2 regions of the Mesorhizobium sp. A623 genome follow, and region 1 is predicted to be linked to the other one. Evidence: predicted binding sites of a transcription regulator. Region 1 holds the regulator's gene; the other holds the start of a gene.
The links. The regulator LexA, encoded in region 1, represses DNA repair genes until DNA is damaged. The targets are predictions, from matches to a motif close to TGTTCNNNNTGTGTTCNG.
Positions count from the first base shown of each region.

Region 2: ACX3P1_RS23655 (sel1 repeat family protein) is a predicted target of LexA. The motif match lies at 1,716-1,733, and genes of this name have one in related genera.

Region 1 is NZ_JBTMXB010000004.1:117,139-131,132, forward strand. Features, by position in the region: gene lpxD (UDP-3-O-(3-hydroxymyristoyl)glucosamine N-acyltransferase) at 1-652, shown strand, start outside; gene fabZ (3-hydroxyacyl-ACP dehydratase FabZ) at 645-1,106, shown strand; gene lpxA (acyl-ACP--UDP-N-acetylglucosamine O-acyltransferase) at 1,120-1,953, shown strand; gene ACX3P1_RS06205 (LpxI family protein) at 1,940-2,839, shown strand; gene lpxB (lipid-A-disaccharide synthase) at 2,829-3,998, shown strand; gene gltA (citrate synthase) at 4,087-5,376, opposite strand; gene gltX (glutamate--tRNA ligase) at 5,557-6,981, opposite strand; gene ACX3P1_RS06225 (ComEC/Rec2 family competence protein) at 7,077-8,555, shown strand; gene ACX3P1_RS06230 (ComEC/Rec2 family competence protein) at 8,552-9,559, shown strand; gene lexA (transcriptional repressor LexA) at 9,662-10,408, opposite strand; gene ACX3P1_RS06240 (molybdopterin molybdotransferase MoeA) at 10,523-11,728, opposite strand; gene moaC (cyclic pyranopterin monophosphate synthase MoaC) at 11,730-12,212, opposite strand; gene trpC (indole-3-glycerol phosphate synthase TrpC) at 12,205-13,020, opposite strand; gene trpD (anthranilate phosphoribosyltransferase) at 13,025-13,994, opposite strand, start outside.
Region 2 is NZ_JBTMXB010000037.1:1,177-6,737, forward strand. Features, by position in the region: gene ACX3P1_RS23650 (ABC transporter substrate-binding protein) at 1-959, opposite strand, end outside; gene ACX3P1_RS23655 (sel1 repeat family protein) at 1,316-1,582, opposite strand; gene ACX3P1_RS23660 (DUF2147 domain-containing protein) at 2,027-2,380, shown strand; gene ACX3P1_RS23665 (glutathione S-transferase N-terminal domain-containing protein) at 2,511-3,230, opposite strand; gene ACX3P1_RS23670 (hypothetical protein) at 3,272-3,562, shown strand; gene ACX3P1_RS23675 (hypothetical protein) at 3,575-3,772, shown strand; gene ACX3P1_RS23680 (AMP nucleosidase) at 3,848-5,347, shown strand; gene ACX3P1_RS23685 (DUF922 domain-containing Zn-dependent protease) at 5,359-5,561, opposite strand, start outside.

The DNA.
Region 1 (13,994 bases):
CGCGATCATCGAGGCGGGTGCCGTCATCGGGCCGCACGTGGCCATCGGCAGCGGCACCGTCATTGCGCCGAATGCCTTTATCGGGCAATCCTGCCAGGTCGGCCGCGACGGCTATATCGGGCCTAGCGCCAGCATCCAGTATGCGCTGATCGGCAATCGCGTGGTTGTCCATGGTGGCGCGCGGATCGGGCAGGACGGTTTCGGTTTCGTCTCGGGCGACAAGGGGCCGGAGAGGATGCCGCAGGTCGGGCGGGTCGTCATCCAGGACGATGTCGAGATCGGGGCGAATTCGACGGTGGATCGCGGCGCCATGTCGGACACCGTCATCGGCGAGGGCACCAAGATCGATAATCTCGTTCAGATCGGTCACAATGTGCGCATCGGGCGTGGCTGCATCATTGCCGGACATTGTGGTCTGTCCGGTTCCGTGACATTGGGCGATTTCGTGATGCTGGGCGGCCGCGTCGGCATTGCCGATCACGTTTCGATCGGCGCCGGCGCGCAGGTTGCAGCGTCTTCCGGGTTGATGCATGACATCCCCGCCGGCGAGCGTTGGGCGGGGCTGCCGGCGCAGCCGACGCGCGAGTTCTTCCGCGAGCTGTCGCTGATCCGGTCGCTGGCGCGAAACAAGAAGGGTGACCAGAATGGGTGAAGGCTCCGTGGTGCTCGAATCCGTCGACATACTCGGCCTGCTGAAACTGCTGCCGCATCGTTATCCGTTCCTGATGATCGACCGCATCGTCGAGATCGACGGCGACGATTCGGCCGTCGGTATCAAGAACGTCACCATTAACGAGCCGCATTTCGCCGGTCATTTCCCCGAGCAGCCGGTCATGCCCGGCGTGCTCATCGTCGAGGCGATGGCGCAGACGGCCGGTGCCATCTGCATCCGCGCCGTTGGCGCGGAACGGCCGTCGCTGGTCTATTTCCTCACCATCGACAACGCCAAATTCCGCAAGCCCGTCGTTCCGGGTGACCAGTTGAGAATCCGCGTCCGCAAGATCAAGATGCGTGGCAACCTGCTCAAATTCGCCTGCGAAGCCACGGTAGACGGGGGCAAGGTTGCCGAGGCCGAGATTTCGGCGATGATGGTGGACAAGGATTGAAATCCGGGTGCTTATGAAAATCCAGACAGTCATTCATCCGTCGGCGGTTGTCGAGGCCGGCGCCCAGATCGGCGCAGGCGTGCAGATCGGTCCGTTCTGCCATATCAGCGCGGACGCGGTTATCGGCGACAATGTCGAGCTGATCGGCCACGTCTCGATCCTCGGCGCGACCACCATCGGGGCTTCCACGAAGGTCTACCCGATGGCGACATTGGGCGGGCCGCCGCAAAACACCAAGCACAAGGGCGGCCGCACCACGCTGGTCATCGGCTCCAACTGCATGATCCGCGAAGGCGTGACCATGCATCTCGGCACCGATTCCAGCCGCGGCGAGACGACGGTTGGCGACAATGGCAATTTCCTCGCCTATGCCCATATCGCGCATGACTGCATTGTCGGCCACAACGCCACTTTCGCCAATGGCGCGACGCTGGGCGGCCATTGCGAGATTGGCGACAACGTCTATATCGGCGGGCTTAGCGCCGTGCACCAGTTCGTGCGGGTCGGCGACAACGCCTTTCTCGCCGGCTGCTCGGCATTCGTCGGCGACGTCATCCCCTACGCCATCGCCGTGGGCAACCGCGCCAGCCTTCGCGGCCTGAACATCATCGGGCTGAAGCGGGCCGGCCTGAAGCGCTCGGACATCCAGTTGTTGCGCCGGTGCTATAACGCCATCTTCGACCGCTCGCGCACGGTTGCCGAGAACGTCGAACACGCCAGGGACGAATTCTCCGCTTCGCCCGAAGCCATGAAGATCATCGACTTCATCACCCATCGTGGCCACCGTCACTACGCCGTCCCGCGTCTCAAGGGCGGGGCCGCTGACGATACCGATGACGAGGACTGAGAACCCGCCGCCTGTCCAGTTCGAGGCCGGTTCGCGGGTCGGGATCGTCGCGGGGGGCGGCAGGTTGCCGGAAGCCGTGGCGCACGCGCTTGAACAGCAGGGCCACAGGCCTTTCGTCGTGCTGCTGGAAGGCGAGGCGGACCCGGACGGGCCGCTTGGCGCTAACGACCATGCCCTTCTAAAGCTGGAGCATTTCAGTTCGCTCGTGCCGCTGTTGAAGCGCCATGGCGTCACCCATGTGGTGCTGGCCGGCGAGGTCAAGCGGCGGCCGAAGCTGTCGGCCATCCGCCTCAACGCCAGTCTTCTCGCCGCCCTGCCACGTTTGGCCATCGAGCTTTCGCTGGGTGACGACGGGCTGCTGCGGGCCATCTTGCGCTACATCGAGCGGCGTGGCGTCAAGGTGGTCGGCGCGCACGAGGTGGTGCCTGAACTGGTCGCCATCGAGGGCTGCCATACCAAGGCCGCACCCCTGCCGTCCGACAGGCGCGACCTGGAAGCCGCCCGCGCTGCCGCCGAAGCCATCGGCGCGCTGGACATCGGGCAGGCCGCAATATCGGTCGGCGGGCGCGTCATCGCGCTTGAAGGCATTGAGGGCACGGACGGCTTGCTGGCACGGGTGCGCGATCTTCGCGACCATGGCCGCATCGCTGGAAAAGCGCGCGGCGTGCTGGTCAAATGCGCCAAGCCCGGCCAGGAGGCGAGGGCGGACCTGCCGTCCATCGGCCCGAACACCATCGACGGCGTCCATGCCGCCGGCCTGGCCGGCGTCGCAGTCGAGGCCGGTCATTCGCTGATCCTCGACGGGCCGGAAATGATCGCGCGCGCCAATGCGCTCGGCCTGTTCGTGGTCGGCCTGCCGCCGAAAGGTGCCGCCCATGGCCGGTGAGCGCGCCCTGACCATCGCCATCGTCTCCGGCGAGGAATCCGGCGATCTTCTCGGGGCCGACCTCGTCCGCGCCTTGCGCAAGGCGACTGGCCGCGAGATCCGGCTGGTCGGGGTCGGCGGGCGGCATTTGCAGGAACTTGGCCTCGTCTCGCTGTTCGACGCCGGCGAAATCGCGCTGGTCGGCTTCAGTGCGGTGGTTCGCGACCTGCCGCGGCTGATCCGCCGGATCGGCCAGACGGCAAGGGCGATTGTCGCAGAAAAACCCGACTGCCTCATCACCATCGACAGCCCCGACTTTTCGCTGCGCGTTGCCAAAAAGGTGCGCGCCGCCGATCCGGCGATCCCCATCGTCCACTATGTCTGTCCAAGCGTCTGGGCGTGGCGGCCGGGCAGGGCGGTGGCGATGCGGCCCTATGTGGACCGCATCTTGTGCGTGCTGCCGTTCGAGGTGGCCGAACTGGATCGCCTCGGCGGCCCTCCCGGCACCTATGTCGGGCATCGCCTGACCCATAATCCGGGCGTTCTGGCGGCAGAGGAGGCGCAAGCCGCACCCCGCGATCTATCCGCGGATCGCGAAAAGACGCTGCTCATCCTGCCCGGTTCCCGGCGCAGCGAGGTGCGCAAACTGATCGGCCCGTTCGGCGAGACGGTTTCGCTGTTGCGCGCGCGCGGGCACCGCCTTCGCCTGTTGCTGCCGACGGTCCCGCATGTCGCGGAACTGGTTCGCTCGGCTGTTGCCGGCTGGGAGCTTCAGCCGGAAATCACCGTCGATCAGGAACAGAAATGGCACGCCTTCGGGCAGGCCGACGCAGCGCTGATCGCGTCGGGCACCGTATCGCTGGAACTGGCGCTGTCCGGGGTTCCGATGATCTCCTGCTACAAGCTCGATCCATTGGCGCGCAGTATTGCGAGGAGAGCGTTGATCGCGTGGTCGGGCTCGCTGCCAAACCTCATTGCCGATAAGCCGCTCGTTCCCGAACGGTACGACAAATTTGTGCATCCGCCGGTGATCGCGCGCGAGCTGGAAGCGCTGTTCGCCGATACCGGCTTGCGCGCGTGGCAGAAGGCTGGCTTTGCCGAAGTGGCACGGCGCATGGCAACGCTGCGCCCGGCAGGCGATCTGGCGGCCGAAGCGGTGCTGGAAGCAGTAGGGCAGTAGGGCAGTAGGGCAGTAGGGCAGTAGGGCAGTAGGGCAGTAGGGCAGTAGGGTGTGCATTCCCTGCATACTGCCCTATTCCCCTAATCTCCTACCTCTTCGCGATCGGCACGTAGTCGCGCTCCGGCGAGCCCGTATAAAGCTGGCGCGGGCGACCGATCTTCTGGTGCGGGTCCTCGATCATTTCCTTCCACTGGGCGATCCAGCCGACGGTGCGCGCAACCGCGAACAGCACGGTGAACATGGTGGTGGGGAAGCCCAGAGCCTTCAGCGTGATGCCGGAATAGAAGTCGACGTTCGGGTAGAGCTTCTTCTCGATGAAATATTCGTCGGTCAGCGCGATCTTTTCCAGTTCCATGGCGATGTCGAGCATCGGGTCGTCCTTGATGCCGAGTTCGGTCAGGACCTCATGCGCGGTCTGCTGCATGATCTTGGCGCGCGGATCGTAGTTCTTGTAGACGCGGTGGCCAAAGCCCATCAGCCGGAACGGGTCGTTCTTGTCCTTGGCGCGATCGATGAATTCAGGGATGTGGTCGACATGGCCGATCTCGCCCAGCATGTTCAGCGCCGCCTCGTTGGCGCCGCCATGCGCCGGTCCCCACAGGCAGGCGATGCCCGCCGCGATACAGGCAAACGGATTGGCGCCCGAAGAACCGGCGAGCCGCACCGTCGAGGTCGAGGCGTTCTGCTCGTGATCGGCGTGCAGGATGAAGATGCGCTCCATGGCGCGCGCCAGCACCGGGTTGACCTTGTATTCCTCGCATGGCACCGCAAAACACATGTTCAGGAAATTGGCGGCGAAGCCGAGGTCGTTCTTCGGGTAAACGAAGGGCTGGCCGATATGGTATTTGTAGGCCATTGCCGCGATGGTCGGCATCTTGGCGATGAGGCGCATGGAGGCGACCATGCGCTGGTACGGATCGGAAATATCGGTCGAGTCGTGATAGAACGCCGACAGCGCGCCAACCACGCCGCACATCACCGCCATCGGATGCGCATCGCGGCGGAAGCCGGTGAAGAACTTGGACATCTGCTCATGCACCATGGTGTGGCGCGTGATGCGGTGGTCGAAATCGTCCTTCTGGGCCTTGGTCGGCAGTTCGCCGTACAGCAGCAGGTAGCAGACCTCCAGGAAGTCGCCATGTTCGGCAAGCTGGTCGATCGGGTAGCCGCGATGCAGCAGGATGCCGGCGTCGCCGTCGATATAGGTGATGGCCGAATCGCAGCTTGCGGTGGAGGTAAAGCCTGGATCGTAGGTGAAGGCTCCTGTCGTCGAGTACAGCGCGCCGATGTCGATGACGTCCGGCCCGACGGACCCGCTTCGCACCTTGAGTTCGTGAGTTTTGCCGCCAAATTCCAGCGTTGCAGTTTTTTCGGTCATCGCAAACTCCTAAAGTTCTGTATGCCGGCTTCCCGATCATACGTTCCTGACATCGACAGGCGGCAATTCAATTGACCTGCAACGGGTGGCCGGTGCGGCTTCCGGCATGGATAAAAACAGTAGTTAATGTTGCACCGCAATAGACCTGTTTCAATCCAAAACTATGACAGCATAGCTGCCCTAATCGATTTGATCTCCAACACGTGACAGACTTTCTTCGCGGCCGAGCACCGCAAGGACATCGAAAACCCCGGGCGAGGTGCTTTTGCCGGTAAGGGCCGCCCGCAAAGGTTGCGCCACGGCCCCGAGCTTGTGTCCTTCAGCAGTCGCGAACGTGCGAATCGCGGCTTCGGCATTGGCCGCCGACCACTCGCCGGACACGCCTTGCAGCGCGGCCAGTGCGCCGCGCAAAATGCCCTTGGCCTCTGCGGTGAGCACGGTGGCTGCTTTCTCGTCCAGCGGCAGCGGCCGCTCCGCAAACAAGAAGGCCGCGCCATCCAGCAGTTCCACCAGCGTCTTGGCGCGCTCCTTGAGGCCAGGCAGGGCTGCAAGCAACTGCGTCTTGCGGCTGGCGTCGAGACGTGCGGCAACCGCGGGGCCGCCTTCGAGATAGGGCAGGGTGGCAACGAAGATGTCGAGCAGGGCCACATCGTCCATGCGGCGCATATGCACGCCGTTGATCGCTTCCAGCTTGGCGAAATCGAAGCGGGCCGCACCCTTGTTGACGTCGGTTATGTCGAACCATTTGACCATGTCGGTCACCGACATGACCTCGTCGTCGCCATGGCTCCAGCCAAGACGCGCCAGGTAGTTAAGTAGCGCTTCCGGCAAATAGCCCATGGCGCGGTAAGCCTCGACGCCGAGCGCCCCGTGGCGCTTCGAAAGCTTGGCGCCGTCCGCCCCGTGGATCAGCGGAATATGCGCCATTTCCGGCACCTCCCAGCCCATGGCGCGGTAGATCACCGTCTGGCGCGCGGCATTGGTCAGGTGGTCGTCGCCCCGGATAATATGGGTGACGCCCATGTCGTGGTCGTCGACGACGACGGCATGCATGTAGGTCGGGTTTCCGTCCGAGCGCAGGATGATGAAATCGTCGAGATCCTTGTTGGGAAAGCGCACCTCGCCCTGCACCAGATCCCGCACCAGCGTCTCGCCGTCTGTCGGCGCCTTGATGCGGATCGCACCCGGCACGCCTTCGGGCGCTTCGGCGGGATCGCGGTCGCGCCAGCGGCCATCATAGCGCGGCGGCCGCCCCTCGGCGCGCGCCGTTTCGCGCATTTCGGTAAGTTCGGCAGGTGTTGCGTAGCAGTAATAGGCCTTGCCTTGCCGCACGAGTTCTTCGGCCACTTCGCGGTGGCGCGGCGCACGCTCGAACTGCGAAACCGGCTCGCCGTTCCATTTCAGGCCGAGCCAGCTAAGGCCGTCGAGAATGGCGGCGGTCGCCGCTTCCGTGGAGCGCTCCCGGTCGGTGTCTTCGATGCGCAGCAGCATCGTGCCGCCGACATGTTGCGAATAGAGCCAGTTGAACAGCGCCGTACGCGCGCCGCCTATGTGCAGGAAGCCGGTGGGCGAGGGGGCAAAACGGGTGACGATCTTGTCGGGCATGTCGAATTCTCGAAGGAAATGGTTTTTGCGCGCGGGGTTTCGCGCCTCGCGCGTTCATGTAGCATAGGAGGTCGAGGGCGCAAGGGGCAGACCCGATGGCTGGACTGGGCCGGGGCAGCACGCACAGCGCCGGCGCAAGTGAAAACGCCGGCGAACGGCTGCTGCTGGGCCTTGCGCCGCCGAAGGAACGCCAGTCGGTTGTCGAACCGCAAAATCTCGCTTTGCCGCACGGCACGGCCGGAAGTTTTGTCCCGACCATTCCGGCGACCATCGATCGCGGCAAAATAGGGCGTCGCCGCTTTGCCGTCGCCACCTTGCCAGGCCGGATAGCGGCTGCTTCCATTACCGAGCTTGATCGCGGCGTCGTGTTTCTACTGGTGCCGGTGTTTCTCGCCATCGGCGTGGCGCTCTATTTTTCGCTCGATGCCGAGCCCGGCTTTCTGCAACCGGTAGCGCTGGTCTGCGCGCTGGCCGGCGTGGCGTTCCTGTCGCGCGCGCGTCCGTTACCGTATCTCTGCCTGACCGCCGCCCTGCTATGCAGCCTTGGCTTCCTCGCAGCCAAGATCGAGACGTGGCGTGCCGGCACCCAGACCATGGGATCGGAAATATCGACTAGCCTGACCGGGCGGGTCGTGTCGGTCGATCAGATGGAAACCGGCCGTGTCAGGCTGACCCTCGACGTACTCTCGACGGCGAGGCCGACGCTGCGTTATGCGCCGGAGCGGGTACGGCTGTCCGCGCGTACGATTCCGCAAGGCGTTACCGCAGGTTCTGTGCTGAACGGTTATGTCCGGCTTTTGCCGCCGACCGGCCCGGTGCGGCCCGACAGCTACGACTATTCCTTCCAGAGTTATTTCGACGGTATCGGCGCGAGCGGCTTCTTCCTGAGCAATCCGAAGCGGGTTGCCTCGGCGTCGATGCCGGTATCGGCAAGGGTGGCGTCCGCGATCGAAAACGCGCGCGAAGCCATTGCCGGCCGTATTCGGCAAAGCGTCGGCGGTCCCGAAGGCGAGATCGCCGCCGCGCTGATCGTTGGCGTGCGCGCCGGCATCCCGGACGCCATCAACGAAGCCATGCGCAAGACTGGCATTTACCACATCATCTCGATTTCTGGCCTGCACATGGCGCTGGTTGCCGGCACGATCATGCTGCTGCTGCGCGGCGGGTTCGCGCTGTTTCCCGATTTCTCCTCGCGCCGGCCGGTGAAAAAATATGCCGCCGCCGCCGCGCTCTTTTCCATCGCCGCCTATCTTGCCATTTCGGGCGTCGTGGTGGCCGCCGAGCGCAGTTTCATCATGCTGGCGGTCATGCTGCTGGCCGTGCTGTTCGACCGCGCGGCGCTGACCATGCGCAATCTGGCCATTTCCGCCATTGCGGTGATCGTGGTGTCGCCGCACGAGGTCGTCGGCCCGAGCTTCCAGATGTCGTTTGCGGCAACCGCGGCCCTGGTCGGCGCCTATGCCGGCTGGTCCGATTACCGGTCGGGGCGGGCAGGCGGCAAGGTGCCCGCGCGCCGCTCTGTCGCAGGCTTCTGTCACGCAAATTCCTGGCGGGAATGGGCGGTCTCGCGATGACGTCCATCATCGCCGGAGGCGCTACGACGCTTTATGCCATGTGGCATTTCCAGCGCGTCGCGCCGCTCAGCCTGTTTGCCAATCTGGCGGTGATGCCCATCGTCTCGGTCATCGTCATGCCGTTTGCCGTGCTTGCCGCGCTGGCCATGCCGTTCGGCGCGGATGGCCCCTTCCTCTATGTCATGGGCAGGGGGCTGGCCGCGATGATCGTCATATCCGACTGGATCGCGGCGCGCTCGCCCATCGACGCGGTCGGCCTCGTTTCCGTCCAGTCGGTGCTGTTCATCACCGGCGCGCTGGTCTTTGCCACGATGGCGACCACCTGGCTACGGCTTGCCGCACTACCCCTGGCGATTGCCGGTCTGCTGGCGGTGCCCATGGTGAAGACGCCGGACGTGCTGGTGTCGGAGGACGCTCGGCTTGTCGCCGTGTCGATCGGCGGAAGCGAACTGGCGGTCAACCGACCTCGACCCAACGCGTTCACCATCGACAATTGGCGCCGCGCGCTCAATGCCGAAACCGTCATTAAGCCGGAGATGGTCAAGGTTAAAACCTCAGGGGCCAAAACCCTCGAGTTCGACCTTGCCGACAGCATGGAACTACCGCCGGGAACGCCGTTCCTGTGCGCGCAAGGCCTGTGTGTCGCCCGTCACGAGGCCGGCGCGCTGGTTGCCCATGCGCAGGACGCCAAGGCGGCCAGACCCGCCTGCGCCTTCGCGAGCGTGATCATCATCGACGACGCGACCGCCTCCGACCCATGCCGCGATCCGCTGGTCACGGTGATCACCAAGCGCCAACTGGCTCGCTCCGGCAGCGTCGAGATATTCTTCAACCGGCAATCGGCAGCAGTACCGGCGGAAATCCGTTTCGCCGTCGAAGAACACTATCGGCCCTGGCACACGCAGCGGAAGTTTTCACGCGAGGCCCGCGGCTTGCCGCCTTATAAAAAGGTGGTTCGGACAAGAACCAAAACGACCGGTGTCACCACAGCGGGCGACGATTGAGCCCAACGCGGCGGCTGTCGAGCGATCTTGCTGGATTAAGTCAGCGTTTTGAACACGACGGCCGAGTAGCATTTGCCATGCCAGTTCAGGAAGGCCGTCGACTCAGTAACGTCGGATCAACCCGACCAGTTTGCCCTGCACCTTGACCCTGTCAGGTCCGAAGATGCGCGTTTCGTAGGCGGGATTGGCGGCTTCAAGCGCGATGGACGCGCCCTTGCGGCGAAACCGCTTCAACGTGGCTTCTTCCTCATCGACGAGGGCGACGATAATTTCGCCGGGATTGGCGGTGTTGGCATTGCGGATGATGACCGTATCGCCGTCGAAGATGCCGGCCTCGATCATCGAATCGCCCTTCACCTCCAGCGCGTAGTGCTCACCGCCCATGATCATGTCCGGCGGAACCGAGATCGAATGCGTCTTGTGCTGGATGGCGTCGATCGGCACGCCGGCGGCGATGCGTCCCATGACCGGGATCGAGACATTGGCGGCGACATCGTCGTCATTGCCCGCGCTCTGCAGCCGAGAGTTCTTGCCTTGCCCGCCCGAATTGCCCTGGCCCGAACCATTCTGACCCTGGCCGCCCTGAATGACGCTGGGCGAAAATTTGCGCGCCCCGTTGAAACTGGGCGTCAGCGATTCCGGCATGCGCAAGACTTCGAGAGCACGTGCGCGGTTGGGAAGCCGCCGGATGAAGCCGCGTTCCTCCAGTGCGGTAATCAGGCGATGAATCCCCGACTTCGAGGCAAGATCGAGCGCATCCTTCATCTCGTCGAAGGAGGGCGGAACGCCGCTCTCCTTCAGCCTTTCGTTGATGAAGAGAAGCAGTTCGTGTTGCTTGCGCGTCAGCATGGCGGCCCCCGGCGGTCCGATATGGAATCGGAAAAACAAAACCAGAACAAACAGTATCTGTTCCAGTTGTGTTCCGCAACCATTTAAAGTTTAATGAATGTGTTGACGATTTGTTCAGCGTAACATCAGCACGCGGCAGGCGTCGCCGGCCTGCGCGGCAGGCGCAAAGGGTTCGCGCACGATCAGGCCGCCCGCTTCAGTCATTCTTCGCAGCATCGACGAATCCTGAACACCGAACGGCGTCGCCACCAGCGCGCCTGTATCGTCGCGCACCGCCGCGCGAACATAGTCCTGGCGCAGATCGTTGGCCGGCATGGGTGCGCCGAGAAGCGCCTCGCGCAGGTCGGGGCGGTAGGCGCGGCCGCCAAGGCGCGCAAGCAGCGGCTTGAGGAAAAGCTGAGAGCACACCAGGCTGGCGACTGGGTTGCCGGGCAGGCCGATGCAGCGGACATTGTCCAGCCGACCCGACATCAGCGGCTTGCCGGGGCGCATCGCCACCTTCCAGAAGTCCAGCACCATGCCCTCCTCGGCAAGCACGTCGTGGACGAGATCGTGGTCGCCGACGGAAGCCCCCCCCAGCGTGACGATGACATCGGCACCGGCTGCCACGGCCTGCCGCACCAGCGCGGCGATGGCCTCCCTGCGGTCCGCCGCAATGCCGAGATCGAGCGCGCGCGCGCCGACCGAATGTGCGGTTGCAGCGACCCCGTAGGCGTTGGACGAGATGATCTGGCCGGGGCCGAGCACGCTGCCCGGTGCGCGCAATTCGTCGCCGGTGGCGATGATGGCGACCAGCGGCCTCCGCACCACGCTCACGCTTGGATGATTGGCGGAGGCCGCGAGCGAAAGGGCCGCCGGATCGAGCAGGCGGCCGGCCTCCAGAAGAACGTCACCGGTAACGAAATCGAGGCCGGCGCGGCGGATGTTGCGGCCCTTGTCCGTCGGCTCCAGCACCTCGACGGTCGCGTTGCCCAGATCGTGGACGTTTTCCTGGATGACGATGGTGTCTGCGCCTTCGGGTAGCGGCGCGCCAGTGAAGATGCGCACGGCCTGGCCCGCGTTAACGCTGCCGGCAAAGCTGCGACCGGCCGGCGCCGTGCCGATCACCGACAGCCGTGCGGGCAGGGTGGCGATATCGGCGAAACGCACCGCATAGCCGTCCATGGCGGATGCGTCGAAGGGCGGCTGGGTGCGCAGCGCCACGATCGGCTCGGCCAGCACGCGGTCCATCGCCTCGAGCAGGGGGACACTTTCGCCGGCCAGCGGCTCTGCGCCGGCCAACAGGCGTTCAAGCGCTTCGGAAACCGGGATCAGCGCCATTTCACGCTTCCGCTTGATAGTGACCGGATTTGCCGCCAATCTTTTCCACCAGCCGGATGCCGGAAATCACCATGGCGCGGTCGACCGCCTTGGCCATGTCGTAGATGGTCAGGCAGGCGACGGAAGCGGCGGTCAGCGCCTCCATCTCGACGCCGGTCTTGGCGGTGACGCGGGCCAGCGCGGTAATTTTAAGGCCGGGCAAAGCATGATCCGGTTCGATGTCGACCGACACTTTGGTCAAAAGCAGCGGATGGCAGAGCGGGATTAGTTCGTGCGTCTTCTTGGCGGCCATGATGCCGGCAATGCGCGCGGTGCCGAGCACGTCGCCCTTCTTGGCGTTGCCGGCGAGGATCATCGCCAGCGTTTCGGGCAGCATGGTCACGAACCCCTCGGCAATCGCCGTGCGGGTAGTCTCGGCCTTGTCGCCGACATCGACCATATGCGCCTCGCCCTGCGCACCGAGATGGGTGAGGCGGCTAGACATGTTCCGCGGCGGTGGCCGCCCCGGTCAGCAGCAGCCGTGTCGCCTGCGCCACATCTTCCTGCCGCATCAGGCTTTCGCCAATCAGGAACGTGCCGATATGGCTCTTTTCCAGCCGCTTGCAGTCTTCGTGCGAAAAAATACCGCTCTCGCTGACCAGAAGCCGGCCCACTGGGACCATCGAGGCCAGCCGCTCGGACACGTCCAGGCTGGTTTCGAACGTGCGCAGATTGCGGTTGTTGATGCCGATCAGCCGCGATTCGAGCTTTAGCGCGCGTTCCAGTTCGGCCTCGTCATGCACCTCGATCAGCGCGTCCATGCCCAGCGCGAAGGCGGTGTCTTCCAGTTCTCGCGCCATGGCGTCATCGACGCTGGCCATGATGATGAGGATGGCATCCGCGCCCCAGGCGCGCGCCTCATAAACTTGATAGGGATCGAACAGGAAGTCCTTGCGCAAAGCGGGCAGGGCGACTGCCGCCCGCGCACCGGTCAGAAATTCCGGCGCACCCTGGAAGGACGGCCCATCAGTCAGCACGGAAAGGCAGGCAGCGCCGCCCGTCTCGTAGGCTTTCGCCAGCACCGGCGGGTCGAAATCGGCCCGGATCAGACCTTTTGAGGGGCTTGCCTTCTTGATCTCGGCAATCAGGCCGAATTTTTTGGCGCTCCGCTTGGCTTCCAGTGCCGCCAGAAAGCCGCGCGGCGCGTCAGCATCGGCGGCGCGCGCCTTAATCTCGGCCAGCGGCGTGCGGGCCTTGGCGGCGGCGATCTCGTCGCGCTTGTAGGCTTCGATCTTGCGCAGGATATCGGCCATGGCTCTATTCGTTCGATACTTTCACAAGCGCGTCGAGCATGGCAAGCGCGCGGCCGCTGTCGATCGTCTGGGCGGCGGTCTGCATGCCGTCGGCAAGCGTCGTTGCCCTTCCGGCAATGACAAGGCCGGCACCCGCGTTCATTAGCACGGTGTCGCGGAACGCGCCTGGCGCTCCGCCGAGCATGGCCCGCAGCGCCTGCGCGTTAGTAGTGGAATCACCCCCGCGCAGATCCTGCTTGTTCCAGCGTTTCAGGCCGACGGCTTCCGGGGTCAGCGTGAAATTGCGGATTTCTCCGCCGACGAGTTCCGCCACCTGCGTTTCGCCGGTCGTGGTGATCTCGTCATAGCCGTCGCCATGGACGACCCAGACATGCTCCGCGCCCAGCGTCTTCAGCGTCTCGGCAACGGGAATGACCCATTCGGGAGAAAACACGCCGACCAGCTGGCGGCTGACGCCGGCCGGGTTGGAGAGCGGCCCCAGAAGATTGAAGATGGTGCGCGTGCCAAGCTCGACGCGGGTCGGCCCGACATGCTTCATGGCCGGGTGATGCGCCGGCGCGAACATGAAGCCGATGCCGGCCTGCTTTATGCAGCGGCTGATGGCTTCCGGCGGCAGGTCGATCTTGACGCCGAGCGAAGTCAGCACGTCCGCTGTGCCGGTCAGGGAGGAACTGCCGCGATTGCCGTGCTTGGCGACCGGCGCGCCGCTGCCGGCGATGACGAAGGCGGCTCCGGTCGAAATATTGAAGCTGTGCGAACCGTCGCCACCGGTGCCGACGATGTCGATCGCATCGGCGGGCGCTTCCACGCGCAACATCTTTTCGCGCATGGTGGCGACCGCGCCGGAAATCTCTTCCACCGTTTCGCCGCGAACGCGCAGCGCCATCAGGAAGCCGCCGATCTGGCCGGGCGTGGCATCGCCCGACATGATGATGTCAAAGGCTTCGCGCGCTTCCTCGAAGGAGAGGGCGCTA
Region 2 (5,561 bases), on a different contig from region 1:
GCGCGCTGGATGCCTTGCGCGATCGCCTGGATGGTGGCGTAGGAGAACAGCGTGAAGCCCTCCGGCACGAAGCCGCCGGCCTTGATCTTCTCGATCGCCGCCTTCGCCTCCGGCTTGGCCTGCGGATCGGACGGGAACACGAACATGGTGCCCTCGCCGGCCGGGCCGGCAACCTGCCAGAATTCCGGCGATGCAATGGAATCGGGCATGATGAGCTGGAACTTCAGGTTCTGCTCGGCAGCCTGGCGCATGATCAGGCCGGCTTCCGGGTGATAGCCGCCGAAATAGACGACATCGGTCTTGAGTTCCTTCAGCTTGGTAATCAGGGCCGAATAGTCCTTTTCACCCGCATTGATGCCTTCATACATGACCTCTTTCAGGCCATTTTCGCCCATCGTCTTGCGGACAGCATCGGCGATGCCCTGGCCGTATGCGCTCTTGTCGTGCAGGACGACGACGTTCTTGCCGGCATATTTCTTGGCGATCCATGGGCCGATGAATGCGCCTTGCGCGTCGTCGCGGGTGTAGAGGCGCATGATGGTGTTCCAACCCTTGGCGGCTGCGTCGTCCGTCATGACCGGGTTGGAGGAAGCCGGGCTCATCATCAGCACGCCGGCTTCGGCATAGACGGCGGATGCCGGGATGCTGGAGCCGGAACAGGCGTGGCCGTCAACGAACTTGATACCGTCGGCGACGATGCGGTTGGCCACCGAGACAGCCTGCTTCGGATCGCAGACGTCGTCTTCCATCGAAAGCTTGATCTGGCGGCCGTCGACCCCGCCCGCGGCGTTGATTGCGTCGGCGGCGGCCTGCGCACCCTGCTTGAACTGGTCGCCGATGGTGGCGAGCTGTCCCGTCATCGGACCGGCCACCGCGATGGTGATGTCGTCGGCGTGAGCCATGGACACGCCCATCGCAAGGCCGAACAGCGTTGCGCTCAGAATTCCCGTTTTTTTCATCTGAAACCTCCCATTGGACGCTGCCACACGGCAACGCCTTACCCAGAATGGCGGCGACAATTCCATTCTTCAACGGTTCTGTCCAGAGGGTGTGATTGAGTCAGGCAACTGCCGCTTGTTCTTGATAACGCCGCATAAATGGCAAAAGCCGTGCCGGCCTTGTTCCGGCCGGTCGCGGCTTTGCCTGTCGAGTGATCCCCTACGAGCCGGAGCAATTGCCCCGCGCCACGAAATCCCCTCGCCGTCCCTGTCGTGCGTGCGGCTTTGCCTCTTATGGGTGCCGCATTCTTGTTTCCGGTCACGCCGTCTTGTGCGGCGTTGATCCGAAGCCTTGCCCTGTCAGTCCGTCGTATAACTCAGTGCATCGTCATCCATTCGCGGGCTTCGCGAAGCGCGCGGGCGATCTCGATCTTGGACATGGTCGCCGACAGTTCCGAGCGCAGGCCGGCGGCTCGCGTGGAACCCTTGATCGCGGCGATGTTGAACCATTTGTGAGCCGCCACCATATCGGTCGCGCAATCGCGGCCCGTGGCATACATCATGCCCAACTCGAAAAGGATGTCGGCCTGGGCAGTTGCCCCCATGACGCCGAAGCCGGCTTCCTGCATTTCAAAACGTGCCATTTCAATCCCCTGTCTCTGTCCCGAGAGCCGCCTCCGCTTGTCCGTTTAATTCGGCTGGGGGCTTGCTCTTCCGATGCTTCGAAGCATGAGGCCGAGGCTTGAATCCGTCGTTAAATGGCGTGCTTAATTTGGAGAAAACAAAGCTAAAACAAGAGGTAAACGTGAGAAACCGTTAAGGATACAAACCCCGCATTTATGCGGATTCGTTTCAAATTCGATGAAAATCCGACGCCTGCCGGTCAACACTTCGCTAACCACGGAAATGATCGGCCAAATGGCAATCCATGAAATTTCGGGCTGAACCTTGGCTGGGGCCCTCAAAAAAAGCTGCCGTTCTTACGCAGCGGCACCACTTTTGTTTTGAATAAGGCTGGCCTAGCTTTCCTCTAACGCACGAACGGCGGCGCAGGAGCCGCCACCGTGGTTCACAGGGAGGACTTCTCGATGTTTGCCAAAGCCAGCATGGCACTTGCAGCCACATTCATGGTGTCGGGGATCCTGACCGGCGCGGCCCTTGCGGACCCGATCGAGGGCAACTGGAAAACCAAGGACGGCGACACGGCCGCGATCAGTTCCTGCGGCGGATCGTTCTGCATCAAACTGACGACGGGCAAGTATGCGGGCAAATCGATCGGCACGATGAAGACAAGCGGCGCCGATGCCTATACCGGCTCGATCACCAAGCCCTCGAACGGCAAGACCTATTCCGGCAGCGCAAAGCTTTCAGGCAGTTCGCTAAAGATGACCGGCTGCGTGCTCGCCGTCCTGTGCGAGAGCCAGACGTGGAAGAAGCTGTAGCGAGTAGCGAGTAGCGAGTAGCGAGTAGCGAGTAGCGAGTAGCGAGTAGCGAGTAGCGAGTAGCGAGGGGATCGTCTGGCGATAGGGGAAAAGCAAACGCTTCTCCCCTATTCGCCATTCCCTATTCGCTCTATCTCGCCTTCTGGCCGAACAGCACCTTTTGCGCTTCCTTGTCGTCGGCCAGGTTGCGGCGGTGTTCCTGGCCGATCTCGACACCCCGCACGACGGCCGGGCGAGCTGCAATCGCCTCGAACCAGCGTTTCATGTTCGGAAAATCATCGAGGTCCTGACCCTGGTTCTTGTAAGAACGGGTCCAGGGGAACGAGGCCATATCGGCGATCGAATAATCACCGGCCAGAAATTCCCTGTCTGCCAGACGCCTGTTCAAGACGCCATAGAGCCGATTGACCTCGTTGGTATAGCGGTCGATGCCGTAGGCGATCTTTTCCGGCGCATATTGCCGAAAATGATGCGCCTGCCCCGCCATCGGCCCAAGCCCGCCCATCTGCCAGAACAGCCACTGGTCGACTTCCACCCGCTGGCGCTCATCCACTGAGTAGAATTTGCCGAACTTTCGGCCAAGATATTGAAGGATCGCGCCGGATTCGAAGACGGAAATCGGCTTTCCCTTCCATCGCCCGTCAGCGGCAGGACCTTCCGGGTCGATAATCGCCGGCATGCGATTGTTGGGCGATATTTTCAGGAACGAAGGCTCGAACTGCTCGCCCTTGCCGATGTTGACGTACTTTACCACGTAGGGAACGCCCAATTCCTCCAGCATGATCGAGATCTTGTGGCCGTTCGGGGTTGGCCAATAGTAAAGTTCGATCGGTACAGTCTGCGATGGCATGCCGGGTTCTCCTGCGATGGGTTCCCCCAACAGGTAAGCCGGTGCGGCGCTGGCGCAAGCGGCAGCCGGTACAAAGCATTGTCAATAAATTTGAACGGCAGATGAATGCGGGCATCAGTGCCGGTTCAGCCGGCCGGGCGCAATCTCCTTGCATGAAGGAGACGCCCGCCATGCTCGCCCGCCGCTTTACCATCGTTTGCCTGCTGACGACGCTGTTCGGCATGGCGTTCGCCGTCCTCGTCGCGCAGGCGGACCGCCAGCCGCGCACCTGGCACGACATGGACAGCGGCCTGTGCGGCGGCGGCTTGTGCTCAAGCCATTTCAACCGCTGAGCCGTACCGATCATGACCCGCTCAACCGCCAATATCGCAACAATCCTGCGGCTACTGCCGCGCACCGCGCTGATCCTGCTGGCGCTTGCGGCGCCCGTCCTGGCGGTTCCGCTCATGCGCGCGGACAACGGGGCGACCATCGACGCGCCAACGGTGCGCAAGGGCAGCGGCGCCGGTTTCGTGCTTCTGGTCAGTTTGCGGCGCGGCTGAAATAAAGCCGGGGTTTTATCGGCTTGGGTGGCCCGCCCACTCTCCCACGCCCCGCAAACATCTATATAGTGGGCCATGGAAAATCGAATCTACCCCAAGGCCATCGGTTCCATCGTTACGCCGGAGCCTTTCGCCCCGCAAAACTTCACCGATGCCGGGGAAGCCGTAGCAGCGCTGGAAAAGCTCTACTTTCGCAACACCAGCTTCCTGCGCGATTCCTTTTCGGCGCTGGCCGATGGCGGCGACAATTCCCGGCGTTACCGCGCCTTTTATCCGCAGGTTGGGGTGACCACCACCTCGTTTGGCCATGTCGATTCACGCCAAGCCTACGGGCATATGCCGACGCCCGGCAATTTCTCAACCACGGTGACGCGCCCCGACCTGTTTCGTACCTATCTGGTGGAACAGCTTCAGCTGATCATGCGCAACCACGGCGTGCCGGTAACTGTGTCGGAATCGCATACGCCCATTCCGCTGCATTTCGCCTTTCTCGAAGGCACCCATGTCGACGGATCGGCTGCCGAGCGCATCAAGCGGCCGATCCGCGACCTGTTCGACGTGCCGGACCTCGACGGCACCGACGACCAGATCGCCAACGGCACGTTCGAGGTGGCGCTGGGCGAGGCAAGGCCGCTGGCGCCGTTCACCGCGCAGCGCGTCGACTACTCGCTTCACCGGCTTTCCCACTATACGGCGACCAGCCCGCAGCATTTCCAAAACTTCGTCCTGTTCACCAACTATCAGGTCTATATCGACGAATTCGCGGCGCGCGCGCGCGACCTCATGGCCAGAGGCGGCGAAGGCTACACGGAGTTCGTCGGGCCGGGCAATCTGGTGACGCTGGCGGGAGAGAGCCCCTCGGAAGACAGCGCCGCGATACGCTTGCCGCAGATGCCGGCCTATCATTTGAAGAAGCCGAACCATGGCGGCATCACCATGGTCAATATCGGCGTCGGCCCCTCCAACGCCAAGACGATCACCGACCATATCGCAGTGCTGCGCCCGCATGCCTGGCTGATGCTCGGCCATTGCGCGGGCCTGCGCAACACGCAGGCGCTCGGCGACTATGTGCTGGCGCATGCCTATGTGCGCGAGGACCACGTTCTGGACGACGACCTGCCGGTGTGGGTGCCGATCCCGCCGCTGGCCGAGATCCAGGTGGCTCTAGAAGAGGCGGTGCAGGAGGTGACCGGGCTTTCCGGCTACGACCTCAAGCGCATCATGCGCACCGGAACGGTTGCCACCATCGACAACCGCAACTGGGAGCTGCGCGACCAGCGAGGCCCGGTGCAGCGCCTGTCGCAGTCGCGCGCGATCGCGCTCGACATGGAATCGGCCACCATCGCCGCCAACGGCTTCCGCTTCCGCGTGCCCTACGGCACGCTGCTGTGCGTTTCCGACAAGCCGCTGCACGGCGAACTCAAGCTGCCCGGAATGGCCACCGAATTCTACAAGCGCCAGGTGGCGCAACACCTGACCATCGGTATCCGGGCAATGGAAAAGCTGGCCGAGATGCCGATGGAGCGGCTGCATTCGCGCAAGCTGCGCAGCTTTTCGGAGACTGCCTTTCAGTAGCAGGTCCCGTCCTAACGTCCGTTCACCAGTTCGAGCACGAGGCGGCGGATGTTGCCGCCCTCGCCCATCTCAACGCGGTCGAAGTCGCGGCTTTGCTGCCGCTGGGCGAGAGAGGCCTGCGAAAGCGGCACCTTGATCTCCTCCCTGATCTTCCTGCATTTCGGATCGTTTTGAACCGTCACACCGATCGTCGTCTGCTCGATCTGCGCGACCA